4 regions of the Nonomuraea sp. NPDC003707 genome follow, and region 1 is predicted to be linked to each of the others. Evidence: riboswitches for the same ligand, from Rfam matches in the RefSeq annotation. Region 1 holds a riboswitch; each other region holds the start of a gene.
What was found. A riboswitch is a leader RNA that binds a small molecule or an ion and turns the genes downstream of it on or off. The one in region 1 is predicted to bind S-adenosylmethionine.
Positions count from the first base shown of each region.

Region 2: it holds a riboswitch for S-adenosylmethionine, as region 1 does, so the genes downstream of both, ACWDRB_RS61590 (ABC transporter substrate-binding protein) here and ACWDRB_RS25135 (aminotransferase class V-fold PLP-dependent enzyme) in region 1, are expected to answer to the same signal.
Region 3: it holds a riboswitch for S-adenosylmethionine, as region 1 does, so the genes downstream of both, ACWDRB_RS66120 (GNAT family N-acetyltransferase) here and ACWDRB_RS25135 (aminotransferase class V-fold PLP-dependent enzyme) in region 1, are expected to answer to the same signal.
Region 4: it holds a riboswitch for S-adenosylmethionine, as region 1 does, so the genes downstream of both, thrC (threonine synthase) here and ACWDRB_RS25135 (aminotransferase class V-fold PLP-dependent enzyme) in region 1, are expected to answer to the same signal.

Region 1 is NZ_JBSFNK010000009.1:233,278-240,785, forward strand. It holds gene ACWDRB_RS25120 (acyltransferase family protein) at 1-796, opposite strand, end outside; gene ACWDRB_RS25125 (NADH-quinone oxidoreductase subunit D) at 793-1,938, opposite strand; gene ACWDRB_RS25130 (DoxX family protein) at 2,062-2,712, shown strand; gene ACWDRB_RS25135 (aminotransferase class V-fold PLP-dependent enzyme) at 2,757-4,049, opposite strand; SAM riboswitch class IV at 4,095-4,210, opposite strand; gene ACWDRB_RS25140 (TerC family protein) at 4,323-5,060, shown strand; gene ACWDRB_RS25145 (cytochrome P450) at 5,070-6,263, shown strand; gene ACWDRB_RS25150 (SAM-dependent methyltransferase) at 6,247-7,209, opposite strand; gene ACWDRB_RS25155 (chaplin family protein) at 7,396-7,508, shown strand, end outside.
Region 2 is NZ_JBSFNK010000056.1:4,931-12,438, forward strand. It holds gene ACWDRB_RS61575 (hypothetical protein) at 1-1,662, opposite strand, end outside; gene ACWDRB_RS61580 (MFS transporter) at 1,792-2,991, opposite strand; gene ACWDRB_RS61585 (helix-turn-helix domain-containing protein) at 3,051-4,025, shown strand; SAM riboswitch class IV at 4,110-4,230, shown strand; gene ACWDRB_RS61590 (ABC transporter substrate-binding protein) at 4,285-5,403, shown strand; gene ACWDRB_RS61595 (ABC transporter ATP-binding protein) at 5,382-6,485, shown strand; gene ACWDRB_RS61600 (ABC transporter permease) at 6,482-7,339, shown strand; gene ACWDRB_RS61605 (ABC transporter permease) at 7,332-7,508, shown strand, end outside.
Region 3 is NZ_JBSFNK010000082.1:2,536-10,043, reverse strand. It holds gene ACWDRB_RS66150 (hypothetical protein) at 1-300, opposite strand, end outside; gene ACWDRB_RS66145 (hypothetical protein) at 658-846, shown strand; gene ACWDRB_RS66140 (DUF2716 domain-containing protein) at 1,030-1,350, opposite strand; gene ACWDRB_RS66135 (hypothetical protein) at 1,655-2,113, shown strand; gene ACWDRB_RS66130 (hypothetical protein) at 2,628-2,831, shown strand; gene ACWDRB_RS66125 (hypothetical protein) at 3,324-3,728, shown strand; gene ACWDRB_RS66120 (GNAT family N-acetyltransferase) at 3,903-4,532, opposite strand; SAM riboswitch class I at 4,540-4,639, opposite strand; gene ACWDRB_RS66115 (L,D-transpeptidase) at 4,708-5,889, opposite strand; gene pyrE (orotate phosphoribosyltransferase) at 6,115-6,639, shown strand; gene ACWDRB_RS66105 (hypothetical protein) at 6,744-7,430, shown strand; gene ACWDRB_RS66100 (2'-5' RNA ligase family protein) at 7,463-7,508, opposite strand, start outside.
Region 4 is NZ_JBSFNK010000070.1:65-7,572, reverse strand. It holds gene ACWDRB_RS64390 (hypothetical protein) at 1-84, opposite strand, end outside; gene ACWDRB_RS64385 (SAM hydrolase/SAM-dependent halogenase family protein) at 160-966, opposite strand; gene ACWDRB_RS64380 (DUF3263 domain-containing protein) at 1,084-1,383, shown strand; gene otsB (trehalose-phosphatase) at 1,423-2,193, shown strand; gene ACWDRB_RS64370 (hypothetical protein) at 2,229-2,804, shown strand; gene ACWDRB_RS64365 (alpha,alpha-trehalose-phosphate synthase (UDP-forming)) at 2,811-4,241, opposite strand; gene ACWDRB_RS64360 (RNA polymerase sigma factor) at 4,273-4,827, shown strand; SAM riboswitch class I at 4,907-5,048, shown strand; gene thrC (threonine synthase) at 5,062-6,294, shown strand; gene ACWDRB_RS64350 (MoaD/ThiS family protein) at 6,319-6,594, shown strand; gene ACWDRB_RS64345 (cold-shock protein) at 6,840-7,040, shown strand.

The DNA of each region.
Region 1 (7,508 bases):
CCAGCCCGACCTGGAACAGCAGCAGGGCGACGATCACGAACGTGGGCGGCGCCATGTTCGACCATTTGTCGCCCGGCACGCCCACCATCGAACCCGGGTAGATGCCCGAGTAGACCAGGCCGAACAGGGCGAACAGCCCCGTCCAGAGCACCGCGACGTCATAGCGCCTGGGCAGGATGACGATCCGGTCGTAGAAGAACCCGGCCTGGTGGGCGAGCCCCCAGACGATGATCATGTTGAGCCAGCCGACCCAGTCGACCCCGTACCGGAAGCGCACCACGTCCACCACCAGCGACGCGCCGCCGAGCCAGATCAGCGTCAGCACGTCGTAGCGGCGGTGCAGCCAGAGCGCCACGGGCAGCAGCGCGATCAGGACGAGGTAGACGCCCAGGAACCACAGCGGGCTGAGCACCAGCAGCACCACCCGCCACATCCAGTCGACCTGGAACGTGTACGTCACGACCGCCCCGATGGCGATCCACACCCCGGACAGGAACAGGGCGGGTAAGGCCAGCGCGCGGATGCGCCGCCAGACGAACGAGCCGATGCCGACGCCGCGTTCCTTGGCCCGCTCCCAGGACAGCAGGTGCACGTGGCCGCCGACGTAGAAGAACAGCGGCAGCACCTGCAGCAGCCAGGTCAGGATCCACAGCCCCGAGGTGAAGCCCAGGGGGCTGGTGGGCTCGGGGCCGCTCGGCTTCCACTCCAGGATGGTGAACGCCCAGTGCCAGACCACCACGACGCAGAGGCTCAGGGCGCGGAGCCAGTCGACGTACTTGTCGCGCTCGACTTTCACTTGTCGATGTCACCCACGACGAAGAACATCGAGCCGAGGATGGCCACCATGTCGGCGACCAGGTGGCCGGGCAGCATCTCCCGCAGCACCTGGACGTTGCTGTACGAGGCCGAGCGCAGCTTGAGCCGCCACGGGGTCTTGTCTCCCTTGGAGACCAGGTAGTAGCCGTTGATGCCGAGAGGGTTCTCGGTCCACGCGTACGTGTGGCCCTCCGGCACCTTGAGCACCTTCGGCAGGCGCTGGTTGATCGGCCCGGGAGGCAGCGAGCGCAGCCGCGAGACGCAGGCGTCGGCCAGGTCGAGCGAGACCTTGAGCTGGGCGAAGAGCACCTCGAACCGGGAGTGGCAGTCGCCGGCCTGCCGCGTGACGACCTGCACGGGCAGCTCGGGGTAGGCGAGGTACGGGTCGTCGCGGCGCAGGTCGAAGTCCACGCCGGAGGCTCTGGCGATGGGGCCGCTGACGCCGTACTGGGTGATCTGCTCGCGGGAGAGCACGCCGACGCCCCTGGTGCGGGCGATGAAGATCTCGTTGTGCAGGATGAGGTTCTCGATGTCGGGCACGCGGCGGCGGGTCTCCGCGACGGCCTCCGACACCCGGTCGAGCCAGCCGAGCGGCAGGTCCTCCTTGAGGCCCCCGACCCGGTTGAACATGTAGTGCATGCGGCCGCCGGAGATCTCCTCCATGACCGCCTGGATGCGCTCGCGCTCGTTGAACGAGTAGAACAGCGGCGTGATCGCGCCGAGCTCCAGCGGATAGGAGCCGAGGAACATCAGGTGGTTGAGCACCCGGTTGAGCTCGGCCAGCAGCGTGCGCGCCCACACGGCCCGGACCGGGGGCTCCATGCCGAGCAGGCGTTCGGCGGCCAGCACCACGCCCAGTTCGTTCGCGAACCCCGACAGCCAGTCGTGCCTGTTGGCCAGCATGATGATCTGACGGTAGTCGCGGACCTCGAACAGCTTCTCCGCGCCCCGGTGCATGTAGCCGATGATCGGCTCGGCGGCGGTGATGCGTTCGCCGTCGAGCGTCAGCCTGAGCCGGAGCACCCCGTGGGTCGACGGGTGCTGCGGGCCGATGTTGAGGATCATGTCCTCGGTGGCCAGCTCTTTCGCACCCGCGCCGATCCCGACCACACGTTCCGTCATATGGCAATGCTGCCACCGCGCCGGTTGCTGGGCCAGGGCGGGGCCGGGTCAAGGAATGGTACGGAAACGCATCCCTAACTCGGACACGGGGAGGAATACAAGGAACCGGGGGGAGATAACACCATGAAGAGAGTTGTGTTTGATGTCGCGGCGTTGATCGCACGGGTGGTGACCGGCGTGATCTTCTTGGTCCACGGCGCGCAGAAGTGGGAGGGCGGTCTTGCGGCCACGGGGCAGGCGTTCAAGGGGATGGGGATCCCGATGCCGGAGCTCGCCGCCATGTTCGCGATCGTCGTCGAGATGGCGGGCGGTATTTTCCTGATCCTGGGCCTGCTGGTGCGCCTGGTGGGGCTGCTGTTGCTGGTCAACATGCTGGGCGCCATCACGTACGTGCACGCGGGGCACGGGGTGCTGTCCAGCGCCGGCGGCTGGGAGCTGCCCGGCGCGCTCGGGGCACTGGCCCTGTTGTTCCTGGCGCTGGGGGGCGGCCGGATCGGGATCGACGGGATCTTCGCCGCGATGTTCCGCCGGCGCTCGGAACGCCGGGCCGCCGAGGAGGAAAGCGCCGCGCGGCCACAGCGTCCGGAGCCGTCGAACGTCACGACCAGGCCCGCCGGCCTCACGACGCCCGCCGAGGCGCCTCGGGTGCCCAGGCAGCCGACCGAGCACCGGGCCGGCGGGGTCAACGACGACGACATGAGGGACATCGACGCCCTGGTCTCCGACGAGCCGCCGCCGCACCGCAAGCCGCCGAACCGCTCCGACGCCGTCTAGCGGCTCACTCAGCAGTCGGCTCAGCGGCCGACCCGACGGCCGACTCAGCGATTCACGAGGTCCCGCACGGCCTCGACCAGCCGGTCCACGTGCTCCTGCGTGGAGCCGATGCCGATGGAGGCCCGCACCGCGGAGGCGGTGCCGTCCTCACATCCGCCGTCGGCCTCACCCAACAGGTGCCGGACGAACGGGTGCGCGCAGAACTTGCCGTCGCGCACCCCGATGCCGTACTCGCCGGACAGCAACTCGGCCACCTCGCGGGCCGAGTAGCCGGCCACGGTGAACGACACGATGCCGACGCGCGGGTGGTCGTCCCCCCACAGCGACAGCTCCCGTACGCCCTCGATCGAGGCCAGCCCCGACCGCAGGCGCGCGATCAGCCGCTCCTCCTCCCGCACCAGCGCGGTCCAGCCGGTGGCCGTCAGCGCGTCGCAGGCGGCGGCCAGGGCGATGGCGCCCAGCACGTTCGGGGTGCCCGCCTCGTGGCGCGGCTCCGGGTCGTCGTGCCACTCGGTGTCGTCGCCCACGGAGCGCACCGCGCCGCCGCCCTTGAGGTACGGCTCGCCGTCCGCGAGCCAGTCCCGCCGCCCGATCAGCACCCCGGCGCCGAACGGCGCGTACAGCTTGTGCCCGGAGAAGGCCACGTAGTCCAGGTCGAGCGCGGTCAGGTTGAGCCGCCGGTGCGGTACGAGCTGGGCGGCGTCCACCAGGATGCGGGCGCCGTGCCGGTGCGCGACGTGGGCCAGGGCGGCGATGGGCCACAGCTCGCCGGTGACGTTGGAGGCGGCGGTGACCACGAGCAGCTTGGGGCCGTCGATGCCGGCCAGGGCCGCGTCGGCGGCGCGGACCGCCTCGCCGGGAAAGGCGGGCGGCGCCAGCCGTACGGACTTCTCCCAGGGGAGGAGAGAGGCGTGGTGCTCGGTGTCGAAGACCACGGTGGTGGTGCCGGCGGGCAGGCAGCGGGCCAGGAGGTTCGTGGCGTCGGTGGTGTTGCGGGTGAAGATCACGGCGTCGTCCGGGCGGGCCCCGACGAACGCCCGGACCGTGTGGCGGGCCTGCTCATAGCGGGCGGTGGTGAGCTGCGAGGCGTAGCCCGCGCCCCGGTGGACGCTGGAGTAGGCCGGGAGCGCGGCGGTGACGGCGGCGCTGACCGGCTCGAGACAGGGGGCGCTGGCGGCGTAGTCGAGGTTGGCGTAGCCGACGAGCCGGCCGCCCTTGACCGGCACCTCGAGGTCGGCCCCGAGCACGGCGGGGATCGGCCTGCCCGTGGCGACCGGAACGGCCTCGGCCTCGGCGGCGCGAGCGGGGACGGAGCTGAAGATCGTCAACGTGGACACGGCACATCTCCATGAGGGTCATCGGACCCCTGGAAGCAGCCACGGAGCCCGCGCTTGCCCGCCACACTTCGTGACGGACCAGGTCTTCACCCGGGGCACCCCGCCGCGGACGCGAGGGTTGCCGGCCAGCTAGCCGGGGCTTGTCGCTGGCACTCATGACCTACGGCGGAGACTATAACCCAATCCCCTCCATCGATCGCAAGTCGGTGAACTTATTCGGCGGCTGACTCGTTGCTACCGGAAATCCCGCTCATGTGTCATGGAGGTGCGTAAATGTTGGACTGGGTAACCGACCCGCAGATCTGGATCGGTTTCTTCACCCTGGTCGCCCTGGAGATCGTGCTGGGGATCGACAACATCATCTTCATCTCCATCCTGGCCGGGAAACTACCTCCCGAACAACGGGACAGAGCCCGGGTGCTGGGTCTGGGCGCGGCGCTGATCACCCGGTTGCTCCTGCTGCTTGCCCTGTCGTGGGTGGTGCAGCTCACCGAGCCGCTGTTCGCCGTCTTCGGTCACGAAATATCGGGACGCGACCTGATCCTGCTGCTCGGCGGACTGTTCCTGCTGGGCAAGAGCGTCACCGAGATCGGCCACAGCATGGACGGCCCCGTGGGCAAGGACGGCAAGAAGGCCGCGGCCGCCTCCTTCGCCTCGGTGATCATCCAGATCATGGTGCTGGACATCGTGTTCTCGCTCGACTCCGTCATCACCGCCGTCGGCATGGTCGACACGCTCGGCGTGATGATCGCGGCGGTCGTGGTGGCGGTGCTGGTGATGCTGTTCGCCTCGGGGCCGATCAGCAGGTTCGTGGACCGGCACCCGAGCATCAAGATGCTGGCGCTGTCGTTCCTCGTGCTGATCGGCGTGGTGCTCATCGCCGAGGGCTTCGGCCAGCACATCCCCAAGGGCTACATCTACTTCGCGATGGCGTTCTCGCTCGTCGTCGAGCTGCTGAACATCCGCATGCGGAGCAAGCGGACGGCGCCACAGGAGGACCCCACTCCTTAAGATGAAATAGTGCGATTTGACCCTTGGGATCCGGATTTCGTGGCGCACCCGTACCGGGTGTACGACGAGCTGAGGCGCGAGGCGCCGGTCAGCTACTTCGAGCCGACGAACCAGTGGCTGATCTCACGTCATGCCGACGTGAACGCCCTGCTCAGGGACCGCCGCCTGGGGCGGTCCCACCTCCACGTAGCCACCAACGAGGAGTTCGGGAGGCCGGCGGAGCCGGAGTTCCAGGAGCCGTTCTGGCGGGTGATCAGGGCGGGCATGCTCGACGTGGAGCCGCCGGTGCACACCAGGCTGCGCCGGCTGGTCTCCAAGGCGTTCACGCCGCGCATGGTCGAGTCGCTGCGTCCCCGGGTGCGCGCCATCGCCGCGGGCCTGGTGGACGCGTTCGTGGAGAAGGGCGGCGGCGACCTGCTCGCCGAGGTAGCCGAGCCGCTCCCGGTGACGGTGATCGCGGAGATGCTCGGCATCCCCCACGCCGACCGCCACCTGCTGCGCCCCTGGTCGGCGGAGATCTGCGGCATGTACGAGCTGAACCCGAGCCTTGAGGCCCAGCACACGGCGGTACGGGCGGCGTCGGAGTTCGCCGACTACCTCAAGACCCTGGCCGCGGAGCGCCGCCGGGCTCCCGGCGACGACCTGATCAGTGCCCTGGCGCAGATCGACGAGCTGACCGAGGACGAGCTGGTCGGCACGTGCGTGCTGCTGCTCAACGCCGGTCACGAGGCCACCGTGAACGTGACGGGCAACGGCTGGTGGTCCCTGTTCCGCAACCCCTCCGAACTGGCCCGGCTGCGCGAGGACCGCTCGCTGCTGCCCACGGCCGTCGAGGAGGTGATGCGCTGGGACACGCCGCTGCAGATGTTCGAACGCTGGGTGCTGGAGGACATCGAGGTGCACGGGGTGGAGATCCCGCGCGGGTCGGAGGTGGCGCTGCTGTTCGGCTCCGCCAACCGCGACCCGGCGGTCTTCGAGGACCCGGACCGGCTCGACGTGGGGCGGGCCGACAATCCGCACATCTCGTTCGGGGCCGGGATCCACTTCTGCCTGGGCGCGCCGCTGGCCCGCATCGAGCTCATCGAGTCGTACGGCGCTCTCCTGGACCGGGCGGCCAAGCTCGAACTGCGGGAGGAGCCGAGCTGGAAGCCCGGCTACATCATCAGGGGGCTGCGGTCGCTGGAGGTCACCGCCGCTGGCTGAGCCAGCCGAACCCGCCGAGCCCCGCCGGGTCGATCAGCTCACCCTCCTCCGACGCCCTGGCCAGCGCCCGGATGTAGGTGCGCGGCTCGGTGCGGGCCAGGTCGATCGGGGGCCTGGTGCCGGTGATCCCCAAAGCCCTCAGCGCGTCGCGCTGTGTGGACAAGGCTGTGGATATCGCGCCGGCCTGGCGCCCGGCCTCGGCGCACGCGTCAAGCGCGACATGAGCCGTGATATCGCAGGTCCCATCGGGGATCGGGGCAACGACCGCGCCGTCGCGGTAACCGGTCAACGTGCCACAGAGCGGCCGGTTATCCACAGGGTGTGCATAATCCACGGCAATCGCTCGGCCCCTTGTGAGGCGTCCCAGGACGGAGGCCCACGCCTCGTCGCGGGGGCGGCCGATCTCCGCGCGCGAGCCCACCCGGGTCAGCGGCCACCACCGGTCGAGCCAGGCGCAGTCGTCCGGTCGCGGCGGCCCGCCGAGGCGCTCCTCGCCCGTGTGGACGTTCACCATGATGAGGCGTGGCCCGGCGGAGGTCTGTTCCACCACGTCGAGCGGCACGTTGTCGAGCCACTCGTTGGCGATGGCCAGGCCCGTGATGCCGGTGGGCACGCTCCGCCGCCAGGCGATCCGCTCGGGCAGGCCGTCCGGCCTGGGGGAGAGGTCGACGGCGGTGACGCGGAGCCGGTCGCGCAGCGCGGGCTCGGCGGCCTCCAGCACCTGGGCGACCAGCGTGCCCTCGCCCGCGCCGATGTCGACCAGGTCGAGCACGTCAGGACTGCCGAGCTCGGCGTCCACCTCCGACAGCAACGCCAGCACCGCGTCGGCGAACGCCGGGGAGGCGCTGACCGAGGTCCGGAAGTGGCCTGAAGGGCGTTCGCGAAGGTAGAAGCCCTCCTCGCCGTACAGCGCGCGCTCCATTGCGGCGCGCCAGGTGAGCCACATGTCAGGACTATCTCATGACTTTCGGGTGACACGCATCGCCATCGTTTGGCTACTCATTGTCGCCGACTTGCGGTACGTTTACCTAATGTCATCGAGCGTGCGCGTTGCGTCACCCCTATTTGGCGTGACCGACCGCTCCCGAGCAAGCACCAGCGGCCCCAGGCCGCGAAACCGAGAGGAGCCCTCGTGCTGAAGAAGGTCATGGTCGTCACAGGAGCCGTCGCCATGCTGTCGCTCGCGGCCCCGGCGCACGCCGACACGACCAGCGGCAACGGCAGTGTGCTCGGCGGCAACCAGCT
Region 2 (7,508 bases), on a different contig from region 1:
CGGGATGATGATCGGCTGGGTCGCGGCGGCGAGCCGGATGTCGATGAACTCGGACGCGCCTTCGGGCGCCTCGGTGAGGTCGCCGGAGTACCGGGCGAAGTCGTTGGTGTAGTTCGTCCAGGAAATGTGCGTCGGGTCGTCGTAGGAGGCGTCGAGCATGAGCGCGGACAGGTCGTAGTCGGTGCGCTGCCGGGCCTCGCGCCAGTGGACGAAGAACCTGAGCAGTTCGCCGTCCACCGCCGACACCGAGCCCCGGGGCAGCATGCCGAGCCCGGGCACGACGGCCTTGCCGGACAGCGGCAGGGCGACGTCGAGCACGTCGGGATCGACGATCAGCTCGCCGGGGTCGGGGAGGCGGCGGGCGATCTCCTCGTCCAGGATGGCCAGCGCCCGCGCCAGGGCCTCCTCCTCCAGCGGCGAGCGGGAGTCGGGGGCCGCCCACGCCCTGCCCTGCCGGTTGACGAAGACGCGGCCCGCGACGGGGGCGAGCCGGTTCTGCAGATGCTCCCGCAGCGACAGCAGGACGCGGCCGGAGGCGCCCGAGGCAGCCCCTTCCGCGGCGTCCAGCACGGCCGACGTGGACAGGCCGGTCCGCAGCAGGTGGTCGAGGCGGCGCAGCAGCACGCCGGGGGCCTGCTCCAGCAGCTTCACCGCCTCGGCGGTGCGGCCCGCCGACAGGGCGGTCTCGACCCGGCCGTCCAGGCTCGGGGCCGGACGCGTGCCCCTGGCGGTTTCGAAGACGGCCCGGGCGCGCGGAAACTGCGGGTACTCGTGGGGGTGCAGCCGTTCGCCGAGCCGCTTCCACTCCTCCCGGTGGCGCGGCACGTCGCCGAGCCTGGCCGGGGAGGCGACCGCGTCCAGGGCTCCCAGCAGGGCGCGGCGCTCGGCCCGGCGGAACGAGCGGAACCTGGTGGGCTCGGCCAGCGTGACATCGCCGCCGGAGCAGCCGCAGGCGAGCCGGAGCACGTCGGTCACGGTGTCGACCAGCAGCGGCCGGCCCTCGGCCAGCCGGACCTCGTTGACGATCGCGCGGTTCTCACGCACGGGGATGCGCTCGGGCTCGTCGGCGCAGAACCCGGCCAGCAGGCGCAGCGCGGCCAGGTCCTCGGCGGCCAGGGGCACCTCGGAGCCCGCCAGCGAGAAGTAGAGCTCCCGCGCCTCCGACTCCAGGCTCCCGCCCAGCTCCAGCACGGTCACCCGGTCCCCGGCCAGCGGGATCAGCTCGGCGTGCGCGGCCAGGTCGGCGTAGGTGTGCTGGTAACGGCCGTAGCCGGGCAGGGAGAGCAGGTTGAGGGTCGAGGTCTCGACACGGGCGGCGGCGACCGGGTCGAGCAGGGCCTCGCGTAGCAGCCCGGCCCAGAACTCCAGGGTGTCGGGCACGTTCCTGGGGAAGTCGAGGAAGTACGCGTTGTGCCGGACGTGGTCACCCACGAGCGTGCGGACGGCGGCCAGAATGCGGACGCCGAGGTCGACCACGGTCTCGCCGCGCAGCCCGGACAGCCGCTCGAGCAGCGCGGCCGAGCACGTGAAGCCGACGCTGAGCAGCACCGCGTCGAGCTGGCGGGCCGCGGTCTCCCCCCAGCCGGACCCGGATCCGGCGGGCGCGGCGCCGATGGGCACGCGCAGCCGCCGGGCAATGACGAGGCTTTCCAGAGTGTCCACGAACGGCACCATATAGCCGGGACGCGCCCGATCGCGGGGGGTTTTCCGCGCCCGTGCCAAGGGTGCGGCCGGTCAGCGGCGGGGCTGCGCGAGCTCGGCAGCCAGGCCCGCCGCGCGCTCAACGGCCGGTCAGAGGTGGGGGGCCGCTTCGCGCGTACCGCCCGGGCGCAGCACGCCCGCCAGCGCCAGCGCGACCAGGACCCCGGCACCGCCCGCCACCGCGATCGCGGGCCCGGGGGCGATCACCTCTCCGAGCGCCCCGACCAGCGCCGCCCCGGCCGCCTGCCCCGTCATCAGCCCGGACGACTGCAGCCCGAACGCCTGCCCCCGCACCTCCTCGGGCACCGACTCCACGAACCGCCGCTGCAACCCCAGCTGGTACGACAGCCCCGCGGTCGCCACCGCGGCCAGCACGGCGGCCCACGCCATCCCCGGCCCGAGCGCGAACCCCACCCACGGCACGCCGAGCAGCACCGCCAGCGGAAACGACAGCCGCTCGCGCAGCCCCGGCGCGGCGAACCTGCCCACCGCGAACTCCCCCACCGCCATCCCGCCGGCCGCCGCCGCGAGCACCACCCCGGCCTGCCCCTGCCCGCCCAGATAGGGCACGACCATGGCCTCGGCCCCGGCCAGGAACACGCACGGCAGCCACCCCGCCAGCAGCAGCCCGCGCACCCGCCCGTCGGCCAGCAGCCGCCGGTTGACCCGCAGCGTCTGGCGCACCGCGCCCGCCCGCGCCGTGCCCCGGGCGGGCCGGTACGGCAGTCCGGCCCGCAGCACCACGGCGGCCACCGCGGCCAGGCCCGCGGTCGTGGCCAGCGCCCCCGAGGGCCCGGCGACGGCCAGGAACGCGCCCCCGGCCGCCAGCCCCGCGATCTGCGCGCTCGCGGAGGCCACGTTCAGGACCGACCGCCCGAGCACGAACGCGTCGCCGGGCAGCACGTCGGGCAGCATCGCCGCCCGCGCGGCGAAGAAGACCGGCGTGAACAGCCCAGTGACCAGCACCAGCGCCAGCATCGCCCAGACCGGCAGCCCCGCGAAGGCCAGCAGCAGGCACGTCACCGCCCTGACCACCTCGCCGGTCACCATCAGCGCCCGCGGCGGCAACCGGTCGGCCAGCGAGAGCAGCAACAGCCCGCCCACGATGAACGGCAGCCAGCCGGCCATGTACGCGGCGGCCGACAGGCCGGCCGAGCCGGTCCGCTCATAGACCAGCACGGACAAAGCCAGCATCTTGATCGAGTCCCCGCCGACCAGCAGCGCGAAGCTGCCGAACAGGACCCGGAACTCCTTGACGGCGAACACGTCGCCGAACGTCGCCCCATTCACGTCCACGATGGTGCGGACCGGACCGGCGAGCTGGCGACTCTTTCGGATATAACCGAAAGGTGCCCGTAAGAATCGAGGTCACCCCGCAGGACCTGGTGGCCACCAGGTTCGCGATCTCCCCGCTGATCGAGACCATGCACGCGCAGTGGGTGCTGGCGGGCCGGCTGGAGGCGGGCGTGCACGGCCGGTGGGCCGCTCGGTGGCGGGGCACGTACCGGGAGCTCGAACGTGCCCACCCCGTGCTGCGGGCCGCGGACGCGATCAGCGGCAACCGGCGCGGCACGAACGTCGCCTTCATCGCCCCGCCGCCGACGGCCGTGGACGTGCCGTTCGAGGCTGAGCTGGCCGCCATGCGCAGGACGCCGCTGGAGCAGGCGCACGCGGAGATCGCCCGGGCGCTCGCCGGGCGGCCGGCGGCGGGCGGGGTCAGGGAGCTGCTGGCGGGACCGCGGGTGGTGGAGCGGTTCGCCGACGCGTACGAGGCGCTCTGGACGGAGATCGTCTCCCACGACTGGCCGCGCTTCCGCGCGATCCTGCAGCGCGACGTCGCCCATCGGGCGGGACGGCTGGCGGCCTACGGCTGGGCGGCGGCGCTGGAGGACCTCAGCCCGCAGGTCCACTGGCGGCCCCGGGGGCAGATCGAGGTCGAGCTGACCAGCCTCCACGGGCTGCGCAGGCTCGGCGGCAAGGGGCTGCTCTTCCTGCCGTCGGCGTTCACGACCGCCGTCGGCGCCTATCTGGAGGACGCCTGGCCGTACGCGATGATCTATCCCGCGAGGGGCGCCGCGGCCGTGCCCGCCGCGGCCGACGCCGACCTGTCGGCCCTGATCGGCCGCAGTCGCGCCCGCATCCTCGCCGAGCTGGCCGAGCCCGCCACCACCACCCAGCTCGCGGCCCTGCTCGGGCAGAGCCTGGGCACCACCGGCGGCCATCTGGCGGCGCTGCGCAGGACGGGCCTGATCGCGGGCACCCGCGTCGGCCGCGGCGTCCTGTACGCGCGCACGCCCCTCGGCGACGCCCTGGTCAACGGCTGAGCACACCCTCGCACAAAAGAGACAAAAGCCACTAAGCATCACCTCGTGCCATATCCAGGTAAATCCTACTGATATAGTCGCTTATGTCACGAGTCCAGTGCGAAGCCCCGGCTTGCTGGACGGCAACCCTCCCACCGCGGCGGGGTGCCCCGGGTGATGACACGGTCGTCGAGCCGAATGGTGCTCCTGGCGGCAAGCGCGGATGTCGAGTCGTGCTGCCCTGCGCCCTTGGCCGGCTGCTCGAAAAGGAAAGGGAAAGATGAAGGGCGGATTCACTCGCCTCGCGGGACTGGGCATGGTGGTCGCGCTGGCGGTCACGGCCTGCGGCGGCGTCGACACGGGCGGCTCTACGGGTGGCTCCACTGGCGGCTCCACGGGCACCGGCGGCGCGGCGAAGCAGGAGCTCACGGTGACCGCGTTCGCGGGCGCGTGGGGAGAGCTGTTCAAGAAGTCGTTCGTGGAGCCGTTCGAACGCGACACCGGCGCCAAGGTGAACCTCGTCTACGGCGCGAACGCCGAATGGCTCACCAAGCTGCGCGCGGCCGGCGGCAAGAACCCGCCGTTCGACGTCATCGCGTTCACCCCGGACGCGTCGCTGCCCGCGGCCTCCGCCGGGCTGCTCCAGCCGCTGGCCACCGACGGGCTGGCGCACTTCAAGGAGCTGGACCCGGTGCTCGCCGGCAAGTCCGCGTACGACGGCAAGCAGTACGGCGTGCCGCTGACCACCGGCTCCACCGGCCTCCTCTACCGCACCGACAAGATCAAGACGCCGCCCGCGGACTGGGCGGGCATCTTCGACAAGCAGTACTGCGGCCACATCGCCCTCCCGCCGCTCACCTACAACCCCGGCCTGGAGTTCTTCTCCGCCCTGGTCACCTCCCAGGGCGGCACGCTGTCCGACCCGGCCGCCGTGGACAAGGCGTTCGACAAGCTCGCGACGCTGAAGGGCTGCGTGTCCTCCTTCCCCGCCAACGCGGGCAACGCCGCCACCGTCATCGAGAACGGCGACGCCTGGATCATGCCCTTCTGGGACGGCCGCGCCTTCGCCATGGCCCAGGCCGGCTCCCCGATCGGCTTCACCTACCCCAAGTCCGGCCCTGTCGGCGCGCTGACCTCGTACTTCATCGCCGCGGGGACGCAGAAGAGCGACCTGGCGAACAAGTTCCTCGACCACCTGACGGCCGCGCAGAACCAGAAGCCGTTCGCCGAGGGCACCTGGTACGCCGCGGGCAACGACTCGATCTCCTACAGCGAGCCGTTCGAGCAGAAGGTGAAGCACGGTCCCGACGTCTTCAAGAAGTTCATCTGGGTGGACTACGCGGTCGCCACCCCGAAGCTGAACGAATGGCAGCAGCGGTGGAACCAGATCTTCGGCTGACCCCGGAAGAAGGCGGCGGGCACGTCGAGATCGAGGGGCTCGCCGCCGGGTACGACGGCGCGCGCGTGCTCGACCTGGACCGGCTGTCGATCCGCAAGGGCGAGTTCCTGTCGATCCTCGGGCCCAGCGGCTGCGGCAAGACGACGCTGCTCAACTGCGTCGCCGGGTTCGTCCAGCCCACGGCCGGGCGGATCGTGATCGACGGCTCCGACGTGACCCGGCGGCCCCCGTACCGGCGGGGTCTGGGCATGGTGTTCCAGAACTACGCGCTCTTCCCGCACCTGACCGTGGCCGCCAACGTGGCGTACGGGCTGCGCGTGCGCCGGCTCGACCGGCGGGAGCGGGACGAGCGGGTGCGGGAGGCGCTGAGCCTGGTCGGCCTGGAGGGGTACGCCGGGCGGCGGCCCCGCCAGTTGTCCGGCGGGCAGCAGCAGCGGGTCGCCCTCGCCCGCGCCCTGGCCATCCGGCCCGCCGTGCTGCTGCTGGACGAGCCGCTGTCCAACCTGGACGCCAAGCTGCGCAGGGAGATGCGGGTGGAGCTGCGCGCCATCCAGCGGCGCATCGGCACCACCATGGTCTTCGTCACGCACGACCAGGAGGAGGCGCTCGCGCTGTCCGACCGGGTGGCCGTCATGAACGGCGGCCGGGTCGAGCAGCTCGGCACCCCCGACGAGGTCTACCGGCGGCCGGCGACCCGGTTCGTCGCGCAGTTCATCGGCGCGGCCAACGTCCTGGAGGGCACGGTGACCGGCTCGGGCGCGCTCGACTCCGGCGGGATCGTCGTCGAGTGCGGCCTCCTGTCGCTGCGGCCGGGCGGGCGCGCCGTCGTCGCCGTCCGCCCCGAACGCATCCGCCTGGCCACACCGGGCCCGGGGGCCAGCGGGGTGCCCGGGACGGTGGGGTATCGGGCCTTCGCCGGGGACGCCTGGCACGTGGAGGTGCGGCTGGCCGACGGGCGCACCCTGAGCGTGCAGGTCGCCGACACCGGCGCGGGCGCCGAGGACCCGCCCGGCGCGGGCACGTCCGTGCTCGCGCACTGGGATCCGGCCGACGTCATCCTCCTGGAAACGGAGGCGCCATGACACGCCGCTGGGCGGGCCTGCCGTACGTTCTGCCGCTCGTGGCGTTCCTGGCCGCCCTGTTCCTGGTCCCCCTCGTGGGGCTGCTGCGGCTCAGCTTCAGCCCTGTCGGCGCCTTCAACGCGGCGCTGCCCGGATTCACCTTCGGGCAGTACGCCCGGGTGTTCACCGAGCCGTACTTCTACGGATCCCTGCTCCGGACCCTGGCCACCGCGCTCCTGGTGGCGGTGCTGTGCGTGGCGCTGGCGTACCCGGCCGCGTACTTCCTGGCCCGCCGGCGGCCCGGCGTCGTGCGGACCCTGCTGTTCGTCATCGTGATCTCGCCGCTGCTGACCAGCGTGGTCGTACGCACCTACGGATGGGTCGTGCTGCTGTCCGGCAACGGGCTCGTCAACCGGACGCTCGTCGCCTCCGGGCTGCGTGACCAGCCCGCCCAGCTGCTCACCAGCTACCCGGCCGTCGTGGTCGCGGTGACGCACGTGCTGCTGCCGTTCGCGATCATCCCGCTCACGACGGCGCTCGGCGGGCTGGACCGCAACCTGCACCGGGCCTCGCAGACGCTCGGAGCCGGGCCGGTCAGGACGTTCCTGCGGGTCACGGTCCCGCTCAGCCTGCCCGGCGCGGTCACCGGCGCCCTCATCGTCTTCGCGCTGGCCATGGGCATCTACATCACGCCGCTGCTGGTCGGCGGGGTGACCCAGCCGCTGACCGGCATCCGGGTCTACGACCAGGTGACGACGGTGTTCGACTACCCGGTGGCGGCGGCGCTGAGCTTCGCGCTGCTCGCGCTGACCGTCGTGTCCACGGGGCTGCTGGCGGGCGTGTTCCGGATCTGGGAGAGGCGCCTTCATGGGTGAGCGGGGCTACGACAGGATCGTGCGGCTGGTGGCCGCGGCCCTGTCGGCGCTGGTGTTCCTGTTCCTGATCGCGCCGCTGGTCGTGCTGGTGACGAGCTCGTTCAACCGGGCGGGCTCGATGGCGTTCCCGCCGTCGGGGCTGTCGCTGCGCTGGTACGCCGAGGTGCTC
Region 3 (7,508 bases), on a different contig from region 1:
GATGCGGTGGACCCTGAGAACGCTGCTGGAGGAGAGGCTCTCTTCGAGCAGCGCGGTATAGGCGGTGACCAGGTGTTCAGAGGTGAGCCGATCGAGGCGATGCTTGCCGTGGAGCGGCACGATCCAATTCCTCGTCTTGGATCGGTAGTCCGTCAGCGCCATTTTCTCCGAGAGGACCAGGCGCTCGCAGATCACATCGAGGAACTCCGCCATCCATTCGGCGACGGTCGGAGCACGTCCCGCCTCGCTCACGCGCCCTGACTCTCGCTGGTTTTCCAGCTCGCGGACCTTGCGCGTCACCTCCGCCTCTGTCTTGCCCTTACGGTGGCGGCGATCAGGTGACCCGTCCGGCTTGATACCGACTCCCCGGCCCTCCGCCCGCCGTCCGGGCGTGCGGCCTGGGGGCCGGTCTCGGACGGCGCGGGACGCCGGGCCGGGCACCGCACGCCGCCCCCGCCGTACCGACCGAACGCACCGGCCGGGGTTGCCGCACCGCCGCACCCAAGCAGCCCCTACGATCGCCGCGGCATGGCTGGTCGTCGTACACGGTAGGGGGTGATCGACGATCCAGGGTTCGTTTCTCACCCTGGCTCACCGAGTAACGTGGCTGATCGCCGAGCTTGACCCCAGAACCGGCGGATTGCAGGGTGACGAGCTATGGGCAGGAGGCGCTACGTTGCCAGAGGCGTTCCCGGCGGCTACCGGATCTGGGACAACAAGGTGCGACGCTGGTGGGGCGACCTCTACGAGTCATGCCCCGACGATTTGCTCGACGAGTTGAACGGCGCGCGTGACTACGACAAGATCACGGCGCTCCTCAAACGTTATCGAGCTATGAAGCGGTAGGAGGTGCTCCTCCCCAGGCGAAGGTTTTGCCAGGTGGTGCCCGATATGCCATCCCATGGCTTCCAGCCGTGCCAAAGGACCAGTGGGGTGTCTGTAGCCGTCCGTGTGCCAGTCGGAACGGATCATTGGGTAACCGCCAGCGGCCAGTCGGTGGTACGGCTGACGTGCCGACATGGCATGTCGTCAGGGACCAAAGCTCCAGACGTTGCCAACGGGGCGCCCGCCGCGCCGCAGCACGGTGCCAAGAAGGCCAGTGAGGTCATCGTCTACGTGGGTGAGAAGTTCGTCACCGAAGACACATAAGGATGCTTCCCGCCAGTTGCCGAACGTGCCCATCCGGAGGTCCCCGGTGACTTGGATGACGTGTTCATCGATGAGGTAGGCGTAACTCGTCCACGGGGGCTGCCCTGGCCCGCCGACGCGGGTTGGGTCGAGGCGGGAGCCGCTGACGTACCACTTGAGGCGGTAGAGCCGAGCGCTGGCACGTAATCCGCGCGCGACGATCTCCTCTACCTCTGGCCTCTAGCGTGGTGTCGAGGCTAAGCACGGTTCGGGTGAAGGGCATCACTTCGACACCGAGTACCGACGCGCGGGGCGCGCTAGTCGTGCCCTTCAGATGCCGGCGGCGCCGTACTGCACCCCGAGGTTGGCACCCCGGCGTGTGCGTTGTGCCGTCGTGAGCTCGTGGCTCGAGGTGCACCATCAGCCGCGATCGAGATGGCTACCCGATATGTCCGCTGAGAAAGCGCACGTCAACCGGCACGCATGCATGCTCGCTCACGCTTCCATCACCCGAGAAGGAGAACCCATGCGTACCCTTACCGTCCTGCCTGGCGCCCTGATCGCCGGCCTGCTGCTGGCAGGCTGTGCCCCTACTGCCAAAGGACTGCTGTCCGCCCCCGCCTCCACGAGTGGCACACCCTCGGCAGCCGCGACCACCTCCGCCAGCCCGGCCTCGTTCACGCACACGCCTGACCCTGAGGAATTCAGCCTCCGCGTGAAGGTCCTAGAAAAGAAGTGCTACGGCAGCGCCGGCTGCAACGTCACCTACAGCATCCGCGTCAGCTACTCCGGACCGGCTCTGAACCCGGACCAGGAGTACCAGGTCACCTATGAGGTGACCGGCCTCGAGGACGGCCCGGCCGTCAACACGTTCACGATTCAGGGGGATGAGGTCAGCTACCAGGAGGAGGAGTTCGCCTCGACTCCGTCCTCGTCCAGGACGCTCAAAGCGAAGGCGACGGAGGTGGAACGCCTCGGCCTGTAGATGGCGCCATATGGCTGCCGCGCCCGCCTGGCGGTGGACCATGCCGGACCTTCGCCGGACCGTTAGGCCCGGCAATCATCGGTCTTGCCGGTCGTCATCAGTAGGGAGACGAGTGGGTTGACCGGGGGTTTCGGTACTCATCGATCACGACCGGCTCTAGGCGATCACAGCGGACAGGGGACTGCTAGTGCGGTTGGGTTTACCGCCCATCCGGGGTTCACATCCCCGATCCTCCGCAGGCGGAAGGCCCTCTCCCGTAGTTGGGAGAGGACCTTTTTTTGATCTTCTATGGGCAGCGGGTTGCAGACACTCGGCGAGATGTGGCGCAGCTTCGTCTCGCTGCTCTCCGGCTCGGGCACGCCTCATAGGTCATCTCGGTCTGGTCGGCCACAGCAACACCACCGTCACCGAGAGCTGCTCGCCCGTGTTCCTGGAAGGGCCCATGCATTGGATCTTTCCTGAGCGAAGATGCATGGACCATCATCTGTAGCCTCACCCAACCGAAGGATGGTCGTTGAAGCGCAGCAGCGGAACTCGCCGTAGTGGTGCTCGTAGTCTCGTCCTTCTCGGCTGGTTGTTCCTCGTTGTGGCCGGCTGGGTCGTTCTCACCGGAACAGGGGGCGATGCGACCACAATGGTGATCGCGCTGGTGGGCGTGGGGCTGGGGTTTCTCATCACAGCCGTCGTGCTGGCGATCGAGGACCTTAACCGGCACTGATCAGGGAGACCCCAGAGGGCGTCTTTCATCTGGAGGGTTGCTACGTGGGGGTAGCGCGCCCGGTGGTGGTCACACGGATGTGGCCGAGGTTTTCCTGAACGCCTTGCTCGATGAGGAGGGCATTGTTGGCTTGGGGTCCCGTACGTCGGCCTGCTTGAGGATGGACTTCCGCTGCTTCTAGTTCTCCGTGCGCTCGATCGGGTCGCCAAGCTTCGTGGTGAAGACCAGATCATGATCGGTCCACCTGTTTCCCGGCCTTAACCCCTTCCTCGGACTGCGCCCGTAGGAGGGCAGGAGCGCGACAGGCGGTGTCCCGGGGGGCGATCAGGTCGGATGCTGTGTCGCTGTCGGCGGCAGTGTCAGCACGCCAACGGCCCGATATCAGAGCGGTCGGCGACAGTGAATGCACGGAGCGCGAATCGGGCCACGCCCAGCTCGCCCTCACCCCCCGTGGAAGCCCGTTTCATAGCAGACCTGAAGGAGTACAGCACCATGTCCATCACCCTCACCGACCAGGACAAGCTCACCCTGCGGACCGCCGCGTGGGGCGCCGTCTCGCTGATGTCCGCCGCCGGTGCCGCCGGCTCGGCCCACAAGGTCGCCACCGAAGGCTCCATCGCCCTGACCTCCGCCACCGGCCCCGTCGGACACGTGCTCACCAAGGCGCCCAAGGGCGTCAAGTACGGCAAGTCCGTCGCCGACCTGGCCGACCTGGTGCTGCCGGCGCTGACCGCGTCCATGAACCTGCTCAAGCAGCAGGACCCGGCCGAGGCCGACAACTTCCGCAGCACCGTCAGCGTCGCTCTCGAAGCAGCCGCCCGCACTCACCAGGGTCGGCCCAGCCCTACCCTGGCCGAGATGACCCGCAAGATCACCGCAGCGCTCGACGCTGCTTGATGGGATGTCAACCTCGTGTCGCGGGGTCCACTCCGGACCCCGTGACAAGGCGGCGTGACGGGTCAGGCACGGGTCGAGTCCCGCCACCGGGCGGCCAAGCTGGTGGGCGCCGAACTTACCGACAGGCCGTGTTCAGACGCTCAGGGGCGCCTCACCGCACCCAGCCGAAGCTTCTCAGAGGGCCGGCGAACGGGAGCTCACGGCGGTGAGACGGGCTTGCAGTGCCGGTTTGACGGTAGGCCAGTCTTCGGCGACCACTGCGAACATGGCCGAGTCGCGGACCTTGCCCTCCTCGCCGTGCGCCCACGACATGGACCAGGCGCGCAGCACGCCCTCGAAGGGGATGCCGAGGCGTTCCAAGGCCTGGCGGCACCGGTGGTTGCGGGCGTCGGTCTTCAGGTCGACGCGGGCAACGCCGAGCGTGTCGAACGCATACGACAGCAGCAACAGCTTCGCCTCGGCATTGATCCCGGTGCCCTGCGCCGAGGCGGCCAGCCAGGTGAAGCCGATCTCGATCGCGCGCAGGTCCGGCCGGTCCGGCCACCTGCGGGGATCCCACAGGCCGGTGCAGCCCACCACCTTGCCGTCGGTGAGCCGAACCTGCGCGAATGGGGTCAGCCCGTCGCGGACGAGCTGGGCCGCCAGGTAGTCCGGTATCTCGCGAGCGCGAGGCACCAGCGTGAAGTCGTAGGACGACCGATCCTCCTCGGCCGCTTCCGCGAGATCCGGCGCATGTCGCATCGCCAGCGGCTCCAACCGCACCAGATCCCCGGAAAGGACAGGAACATCAAGCCGCACGCTCATCAGCTCTCCCTCATCGTTCCTGGCATTGGCACCTTTCCCGCGGATTCCCGCCGGGGAGGTTGCCGGACCGTCACAGGGCCAGGTCCCTCAGATCCTCTGGATGAACTACCGAGTCGAGATCATGCCCGCACAGGCGGACACCGTCAATTCGCAAGCGGGTCTGCCCAATCCATCCCTAGGCGTTGATCGACTTGCCGAGGGCGCTGCCCGCGAGCCAGTCGTCCCATGACTTCGCCCACGGCGTCGGCCCGTTGCCGAACTCGAGCTTCCGCGACGTCCCCGTGACCTCGATGATGTCTCCCCGCTGCGTGAAGTTGTAGAACCAGCGGGCGTTGGCCATGCTGGCGTTCACGCAGCCATGGCTGACGTTGCTGTTGCCCTGCGCGCCGGTCGACCAGGGCGCGGCATGGAAGAACATGCCGCTGTAGGTCATCCTGACATTCCACTTGGTATGGGCGTAGTACTCGCCGGGCCTGCCGATGGTGGCCGAGTCCATGAGGGTCGACGCGGCCTTCTCCTGGGCGATCATGACGCCGGACCAGCTTTCGTCGCCCTTCTTGCCCAGGCTGACCGGGATGGCCTTGACGACCTTGCCGTTCTCCCGCACGACCGCCCGGTGGGTGCCATTGCGGATCTTGGTGATGTGCTCGTCGCCGACGGTGAACGTCAAGCTGCGGTCCCTGGTGCCCCACAGGTCCCGGCCCGCCCGCAGCCCGGCCAGGTGCGCGACCACCGTGACCTGCTCGCCGACCGGCCAGTACTCGCGCGGCCTGAACTGGACCTCGCGGTCGCTCACCCAGCTCCACGCCCCCTCGACCGGCTTCGACATCCGCACCTCCAGCGACCTCTCGACCGCGGCCCGGTCGCTCCTGGCGGTCATGGGGCGCGACAGCAGGAGCTGGACGGGCATGCCGACGCCGACCTTCTCGCCGTCCAGCGGGGACATGCCGCTCTCCAGCACCCGCTTCGGCTTGAGCGTGGTGAACGTGGCCCGCGCGGTGACGGGTTTGCCGTCCCTGCCGGTCGCCTGCGCGCTCACCGTGTACGCGGTCGAGGGCCGCAACGGCCACGTGGGGTGCCACGTCCCGTCCGCGCCGAGGGTCCCGCGGACCTCATGCCCCTTGGCGTCGGCGACGGTCAGCTTGGTGACCTTGCCGTCGGTGGCCTTGACGCTGACCCCGGCATCCGGGGGCACCTTCTTCGTGCCGTTCGCCGGGGTGATCGACAGCTTGGCTGCGAGGGCCCGCTCCTGTGGGCCGGCGGGCGGTGGTGGGTTCGAGCCACCCGAGGTGCAGCCTGCGGTCAGCAGCAGCGTAGCCGTGAACGTGCTGACGAGTATGGTTCGGCCGTTCCGCATCGTCGATGCCTCCACTCCCCGACAAATAGGCATCTTTCGGACAAGACGGCCTATTAGCGATACGGAGAGCTATATGCCCATAACTGTAGGTAGCAATGCAAAAGTGCCTTGATCGATGCGGCAGGTTGCGAGGCAGGCGTATCCAGAGGGCATCTGCGAGATCGAGGAGTGGGACCGTGAGCGGCCCTGAGCGCGTCCGCCATGCCTCTGGGAGACTGGGTGCCTGTGACGCGCTCTGACCTGGCTCGCAGGATTCATGCCGCAGCCCACCTCACCGGCCACTTCGTGCTCCGCTCAGGACGTACCGCCACCGAGTACTTCGACAAGTACAAGTTCGAGGGTGATCCCGTTCTGCTGGATGACATCGCTCGGGCGATGGCGCCCGTGGTCCCGGGGGACATCGAGGTGTTGGCCGGGCTCGAGATGGGCGGGATTCCGGTGGTCACCGCGCTTGGCCGGCACACCGGTCTGCCGTGTGCGTTCGTCCGTAAGCAGGCCAAGGCGTACGGGACCTGTCGTCTGGCCGAGGGTGCGGATGTGGTGGGGCGGCGGGTTCTGGTGGTTGAGGATGTTGTCACCAGCGGTGGCCAGATCGTCCTGTCCACTGCTGAGCTGCGGAGCCTCGGGGCTCAGGTCAGTGAGGCATTGTGCGTCATCGACCGCGAGCAGGGAGGTGCGGCGGCGTTGGCCGCGGAAGGCATCAGGCTTTCGTCGTTGTTGACCGCGACCGATCTGCGCATGACGGACTGATCCGCCGGGCCCATCGACATGGGCTTCTCTCTACGATCGTCACCCGTCCGGGCAGGCAGAACAAGACTGTTTCTTTGGTCGGTGCCGTCGCCATGCTGGTAACCGTGAACGCCACAAACAGCGAGGTCTGGGATCCGTTCGGCACCTTGCACAACGCCCTGTGGATCGGAGGGGGACAATGGGCCGGCAAATCCACCGTCGCCAGGCTGCTGGCCACCCGGTACGGGCTGACCGCCTATCACTACGACTATCACGACGCACGTGCGCACAATGACCGTCGGATCGCCCGTCGCGTGCGGCTTGGCGAGCCCATCGCGGACCCTGAGCCGGACGCCGTCTGGGTGAACACCAGCCCGCAGAAAATGGCCGACGAGATCCTGGCCGGCTTTCCCGCGCGGTTCGAATGGGCTCTGGATGACCTGCGTGGCCTGGTTTCGGGGCGGCCGGTCGTCGCCGAAGGCTGGGGGCTGCGTCCCGAACTGGTCGCTCCCATCATCGACTCAACCTGGCGAATGATCGTCATGGTGCCGAGCGAAGAGTTCCGCCGGCGTCAGGTTCGCGAGCTGCCCCGGGCCGCCGCCGTCGATCACCAAGTCAGCGATCCTGATCGAGCACAGCGTAACCGACTCGCCCGAGACCGGCTCGTCGCCGACGAGGCCGTTCGTTCCGCTCGTCGTTTGGGCATCCGGGTTCTGGAAGTGGATGGGGTCGATGATGCGGAGGCTGTGGCGGATATTGTGGCCGACCACTTCAGTGCCTATCTGCCGCTTACGAACGTCTACGGGTCTTGATTACGCGGGCTCCGCGGAAGAGTTGTACGCATTCATGGAACCAATGGCGTGACCGTGCCCGTGGTGGTCTCGGTGATG
Region 4 (7,508 bases), on a different contig from region 1:
TATGGAGAGCAGCACGATGGACAGCTGGTACACGTCGACCTCTGGAGGGGAGGGGAGGGACGCCCGCGCGTTGCATTCTGACACGCGCCCGCTGATTCTTTCCGACGCTTCGGTAAACAGACCGATACGCGGAGTAATTCCGATCTGTGCGCCTTCGTCCTATGGAGTAGGGGAGAGTCGGACATGCGCGCCAGGTGGGAGCCCCAACCGCTGCGCTGCGTCACCGGAATTGACCGCGATCGCGATCAGCCCCGCCGAGTCCGCGAACGCCACCAGCTCCCCCGGCGGCACCGCCGCGAACGTCTCCCGGTAGGGCAGCGAGATTTGTCGCCGGCCCAGCCAGACCCCCAGCGTGTCGCCCACCCGCACGCCCAGCGCGTGCAGGTCCCCGACCGCGATCGAGAGCTGGGTGTTGCCGTAGCGGTCGACCGAGACGACCTCGCCCTCCACCGAGCCCTCGCGCAGCAGCGTGGTCGGCGCCGGCAGCGTCACCAGCCTGCCGATCGGCACCTCGGGCCCCAGGTCCGCCGGTCTCAGCCCGCCGCACAGCCGCCCCGCGACCGGCGAGAAGACGTCGCGCCCGTGGAAGGTGGGGGAGACCGGCCGCAGGAAGTGCTCCTCGTTGCTGATCGCGTAGGCGGCCTCGGCGCCGCCGCTGGCGTGCACGGCCCACGACAGCAGCCCGTTGTCGGGTCCGATGAACACCCGCCCGCCCGCCTCGACGGCCACCGCCCGCCGGGCGCCGCCCGCGCTGGGATCGACCGCGCCGATATGGATGCCCGCGGGAAGGTACGGAATGGTCTGGGCGAGAATCGCCGCGCCACGCCGTACGTCACCGGAGGGGATCAGGTGGCACACGTCGATCACCCGCGCCTGGGGGGCGATTCCGGCGATCACTCCGTGACACGCCGCCACATAGCCGTCTTCGAGTCCGTAGTCGGTGAGGAGCGTGATTACTGAGGTCACATTTCGTGACTGTACGTCTCTCAATACGTCGTGAACAGCCGCACTTCGCACATTACGATTGGCCACGGGCCGCGTGCGTGCGGAGTCGTCGCGCGCACCTTTCCCGAGGAGGACACCATGGGAGCACCGCTCAGCGGTGACAATGCTGCCCAGGAGACGTCCGGCCAACCCCTCTCAGAACGCGATCTCGAACTCCTCGCCTTCGAACGCCAATGGTGGCGCTACGCGGGCGCGAAGGAGCAGGCCATCAAGGAGAGCTTCGGCTTCTCCGCCACGCGCTACTACCAGTTGCTCGGTGAGCTGATCGACCGGCCGGAGGCGCTGGAGCACGATCCCATGCTGGTCAAGCGGCTGCGCAGGTTACGGTCCACCCGTCAGCGTGACCGCGCCGCCAGGAGACTCGGCATGCGTCCCTGACCGGCTGGGTACGGCAGCCGCGTGAGGAACATCCCTGGAATGAAAGCGATCTTGGACGACCCGGCGGGCGCCGTGATCGGGCTCGACTTCGACGGAACCCTGTCGCCGATCGTGCCCGATCCCGCCGAGGCCGTGATCCATCCGAAGGCGCCGGAGGTGCTGGCCGAGCTCGGCGCCCACGTCCTGGCGGTGGCCATCGTGACCGGCCGGCCACCGGCCACCGCCCTGGAGCTCGGGCCGGGCCTGGCCGACGTGCCCCGGCTGGTCGTGCTCGGGCACTACGGCTTCGAGCGCTGGGAGGCCGGGCAGATCTCCGGGCCCCCGCCGCCTCCGGGCGTGCTCGAGGCAGAGGCCGAGCTGCAGCTGCTGCTCGAGTCGCTGGGCCTGCGAGACGTCACCATCGAGGACAAGGGCCGGGCCGTGGCCGTGCACACCAGGCGCAGCTCCGACCCGGAGGGCGCGCTGGCCAGGCTGCGCGAGCCGCTGGCCGAGCTGGCCGGCAAGCGCGGCCTGGTGGTCGAGCCGGGCCGCTTCGTGCTGGAGCTGCGGCCGCCGGGCATGGACAAGGGGCAGGCGCTCAGCCTGTTCCTGGCGGAGCGGGCCGCCAGGTCCGTCATGTTCGTGGGCGACGATCTCGGCGACCTGGCCGCGTTCGAGGCCGTACGTCTCTCGGGGCTGCCCGGCGTGACCGTGTGCAGCGGCTCCGCGGAGGTCACCGAGCTGGCCGAGCGGGCCGACATCGTGGTGGACGGGCCCGACGGCGTCGTCGCGCTGCTGGAGGAGCTTGTGGCGGCTTTCAGCCGTTCGTGATTGAGCTGCAAGTCGCGCTCCCTAGGGTCGGGCGCATGCACAAGCGACACCTCGCCGCCGTGGCCGTGGCCGCGGCCACCCTCCTCGCGACCTCCCTGCCCGCCCACGCCGCGCCCGCCCAGGCGGTCAAGCTGCGCAAGGGCCTGACCCTGTACATCCCGATCAAGTGGGTGGTCCACCGCTTCGGCGACGATGTCCAGATCGTGACCGGCAAGTGCGGCAAGCCCATGGGCTGGGGGACGCCCGAATGCGACGCCTTCTACGTCCTCGGCCCCTCGTCCATCAAGCGCGGCGCCGAGGGGTTCGGCCCGTACACCGGCAAGCGGCCCTTCTACACGGCGAGCGACGTGCAGCCGTGCCCGTTCAACCGGAAGTGGGGCGAGGCCATCGGCCCGAAGGTCACCAGGGGCCTGCGCCAGGTCGGCGCGGGGCACAAGGCCGCCTACAACGCGTGGAAGTCGGAGTGCGTCAAGTATTCGGGCTCGACCACGAAGGTGCTGCTCCGCTTCACGCAGCGCGAGTGGTACCTGCCGCAGAGCAAGATCCTCATCGTGGACCAGTGGAACACGCCGGGGCTGGCCGACACGCTCAAGCACGCCGACTGGACCTGACCGGGCTCAGATCTCGGCCAGCGCGTCGAGCTGGGCCGCGAGCCACTTCTGCGGGGGCAGGGCGGTGGCCGCGGCGTGCAGCTTGTCGCGCCGCATGCGGCGCTCGTCCTCCGGCATGACGAGCGCGGCGTGCAGCGCGGCGGCGGTGCCGCTGATGTCGTACGGGTTCACCACGAGCGCGTGCGGGCCCAGCTCGGCCGCCGCCCCCGCCTCGCGCGAGAGCACGAGCGCGCACCTCGTGGACAGGATCGGGCCCTCCTTGGCGACCAGGTTCATCCCGTCGCGGATGGGGTTGACCAGCAGCACGTCGGCCATCCGGTACGCGGCCAGCGAACGCGGGTAGTCGTCGTTGACGTTGAGGATCAGCGGGTCCCAGTCCTCGGTGCCGTACTCGTCCTCGATCTCCTGCGCGCAGCGCAGCACCGACGCGGTGTATTCGCGGTATTCGGGCAGGTCGTGCCGGCTCGGGTAGGCGAACGCCAGGTGCACCACCTTGCCGTGCCACTCCGGGTGCGCGGCGAGGAACTCGCGGTAGGCCACCAGGCCGCGCACGATGTTCTTCGACAGCTCGGTGCGGTCGATGCGGACGATCAGCCGGCGGTCGCCCACCTGCTCCCTGAGCGCGGTCATGTGCGATTCGACGTCGGGCTCGACGGCGCGCTCCCACAGCGCGTCGCCGTCCACGCCGAGGCTGTGCACGCCGATGCGGGTGGTCCGGCCCTCGTGGGTGACGCTGCGGCCCACGCGGTCGACCTCCGCGCCCAGCAGCGCCTCACAGCAGTCCATGAACGCCTGCGCCCACCTGTCGGCCAGGAACCCGGCGTGATCGGCCCCCAGGATGCCCTCCAGGACCTCTCCGACCACCTCGTCGGGCAGCAGCGAGAAGTATTCGGGGGGCGCCCACGGGGTGTGGCTGAAGTGGGCGATGCGCAGGTCCGGCCGCTCGGCGCGGAGCATCGCCGGGGTCAGCGTCAGGTGGTAGTCCTGCACCATGACGCGGGCGCCGTGGCCGGCCTCCTCGGCCAGCGCCAGCGCGAACGCGCCGTTGTAGTCGCGGTAGGACTCCCACTCGCGCTCGAACCTCGTGCCGAAGTTGGGCGAGTTGGGGATGTCGTAGAGCAGGTGGTTGACGAACCACAGGGTGGAGTTGGCCACGGCGTTGTAGGCGCGGTGGAAGGTGGCGGGCGGGATGTCGAGCATGCGCACCGGACCCGTGTCGTAGCCGGCGTGGTCGATCCGGCCGCCGGGCACCAGGCGCACGGCGCTGCGGTCGCCGTCGGACAGCGCCGCGCACACCCAGAGCATGCCGTCCTTCCTGGCCACCTCGGACAGTGCCGAAACCAGGCCGCCGCCACCGCGTTTCATGGTCAGCTCGCCGTCGTCCGAGACGGTAAAGGAAACGGGTCCTCTGTTGGAGGCCACCAGGACGCTGTTCATCTACGCTCCCTTCGCCCATAGGATCCCAGCTATGGCGCTAGATGAGCTAACCGAGGAACTCGCCCGCTCGGCCGCAGGAGGAGATCATCGCGCACTTGGCGAGCTCCTGGCGCGGATCGAGCCCGATGTGATGCGACACTGCGCCCGGATCCTCCCCTATCACCAGGATGCCGAGGAAGCCTCGCAGGACACGTTGCTGGCCGTGGCGCGCAACATCGGCCGGTTCGAGGGCCGGGCGCGGTTCAGCACCTGGCTGCACATCGTGACGGCCAACTGCGCGCGCACCACGTACAGGTCGCTCAAACGCCGCGCGGCCGAGCAGACCTCGGACGAGCTGCCCACGCAGAAGCCCGACGTGGCGCGGGTGAGCGTGATCGCGGGCTCGCGGCTCGACCTGCTCGACGCCATGGAGGCGCTGGAGGCCGACAAGCCCGACCTGGCGCAGGCGCTGGTGCTGCGCGACATCGTCCAGCTCGACTACAACGAGGTGGCCGAGCAGCTCGGCATCCCCCTGGGCACCGCCAAGTCGCGCATTCATCAGGCCCGCAAATACGTGCAGGGAGTGCTGGGTGATGATTATCGCTGAGACGCCACGTCTCGCATCTTGAGACGGGTGGCCATTTGGGCCCCATGGACGGGTAGAGTCCATTTCAACAACTGAATATTGCTCATCCAGAGGGGTGGAGGGACCGGCCCTGCGAAGCCCCGGCAACCCTCCCGGTTTGAGACTCGCGACAGGGCGAGGCCGACCGGGACAAGGTGCCAATTCCGGTCTGCGGTCAAGGTGGCCGCAGGCGAAGATGAGGGAAGGCCTCGCTTCATGTCGCTCGACTTTGGTCCTGCTGTCGGTCTGTCCTGCCGTGAGTGCGGCACGCGTTACCCGCTCGGTCCGAGCTTCGCGTGTCTGGAGTGTTTCGGGCCGCTTGAAGCGGCCTATTCCTTCGGTACGGTGACCCGCTCCGACATCGAGTCGGGTCCCGCCAACATCTGGCGTTACCGGTCGCTGCTCCCGGTGCCGGTTGACGTCGCCAGTAAGCCCAATATGAACCCCGGCTGGACCAAACTGGTCAAGGCCGGAAACCTCGGACGCGCACTCGGTCTCAAGAACTTGTACGTGAAGGACGACTCGGGCAACCCCACCCATTCCTTCAAGGACCGGGTCGTCGCCATCGCCGTCGAGGCGGCGCGTAACTTCGGCTTCCACACCCTTTCCTGCTCCTCCACGGGCAACCTCGCGGGCGCGGTCACCGCGGCGGCGGCGCGCGCCGGGCTCGAGGCGTGCGTGTTCATCCCGGCCAACCTCGAAGCGGCCAAGATCGCCATGGCTCGCGTGTTCGGCGGCAAGCTGATCGGGATCGACGGCACCTATGACGAGGTCAACCGGTTCTGCTCCGAGCTGATCGGCGACCCGCTGGGTGACAAGTGGGGGTTCGTCAACGTCAACCTGCGGCCCTACTACGCCGAGGGCTCCAAGACGCTCGCGTACGAGATCGCCGAGCAGCTCGGGTGGCGGTTGCCCGAGCAGATCGTCATCCCCATCGCCTCCGGCTCGCAGCTCACCAAGATCGACAAGGGCTTCCGCGAGCTGGTGCAGCTGGGGCTGGTCGAGGACACGCCGTACAAGATCTTCGGAGCGCAGGCGGCCGGGTGCTCGCCGGTCTCCACCGCGTACAAGGCGGGGCACGACGTCGTGCAGCCGGTCAAGCCCGACACCATCGCCAAGTCGCTGGCCATCGGCAACCCGGCCGACGGGCCGTACGTGCTCGACATCGCCCGGCGCACCGGCGGGGCCGTCGAGGACGTCACGGACGCCGAGATCGTGGCCGCGATCAAGCTCCTGGCCTCGACGGAGGGCGTCTTCGCCGAGACCGCGGGAGGGGTGACCGTGGGCGTGCTGAAGAAGCTCGCCGAGAGCGGGCGGCTCGACCCCGAGGCCGAGACCGTGGTCCTCAACACCGGCGACGGGCTCAAGACGCTCGACGCGATCAGCGACGACGCCCAGCCCACAGCCGTGATCCGGCCCTCCCTCGACGCGTTCCGCGCGACTGTCTGACAACCAGGAAAGGCGAGTTAAACCATGAGCGTTTCGGTGCGGATTCCCACCATTCTGCGCACCTACACCGGGGGCAACGCCGAAGTCAGTGGCGAGGGCGCGACTCTTCGTGACGTGCTTGCCAAGCTCGACTCCGACTACCCGGGGATCGGCGCGAGAATTCTGGATGAATCGGGCAAGATTCGTCGTTTTGTCAACGTTTACGTTGGGGAAGAGGACGTCCGTTTCGCCGACGGGCTCGACACTCCGGCACCTGAGGGCACTCAGATCTCAATCATCCCGGCGGTTGCCGGCGGCTGAGTGCTATAGATCACACGTGTGGAAGGCGCCCCTAGTGGGCGCCTTCTCCATTTCCAGGGCAAATGAAACGCTGAAGCGCCTTCGTTGCGAAGAAATGCGTCGTTTGCAGATTGACTCTGTTGCCAAACCCCGTGCCACAGGTATGGTCGAGGGCGATCGTCTGGCTGATTTTCCCTTAAGTCCGGCGATTACGGGTCTCGCGGAGGAATGGGCGAGATCTGAAAGCCCAGTAAGAGGAGTCGGAAGTGGCGCAGGGCACCGTCAAGTGGTTCAACGCGGACAAGGGCTACGGCTTCATCGCGGTAGACGGTGGTAAGGATGTATTCGTCCATTACTCAGCGATCATGATGGACGGGTACCGATCTCTCGAACAGGGCCAGCGGGTCGAGTTCGAGATCACGCAGGGCCAGAAGGGACCTCAAGCGGAGTCCGTCCGCGCGGTCTGATACACCCCCCTGGTATGCACCGGCGGGGATCGCCCGGCAGCGCAGTCCGTGCGAACCCGCAACCTTTCTTTCGTCGACTCGGTCACGGCGAGCCGCGCGAGGCGGCTCGCCGTGCGTACGGATCCCGCCACCTGCGGTGGCCTGGACGCGGCTCGTCGCAGGTGCGGGGTCCTGCCGCCGGCGATGGACGGCTCCGCCGTACAGGCTGATATGGGGAGGAAAGGCCCGGTAGGAGGCTTCTCGCTTGCACTCGACAGGGTAGAGTGCTAAACAGTTCGTTGGCACTCTGTGCAGCAGAGTGCCAACACTCGGATCGGGACGATGGGGTCTGCCGAAGGAGATGCTGACCCATGCCGTCGCGGGCGTCGGCTCGGTCCACGACAAGCCACCCTGCATCTGGGAGGTCTAGCCTTATGGCAGCCAAGATGATCGCGTTTGACGAGGACGCCCGGCGCGGTCTCGAGCGCG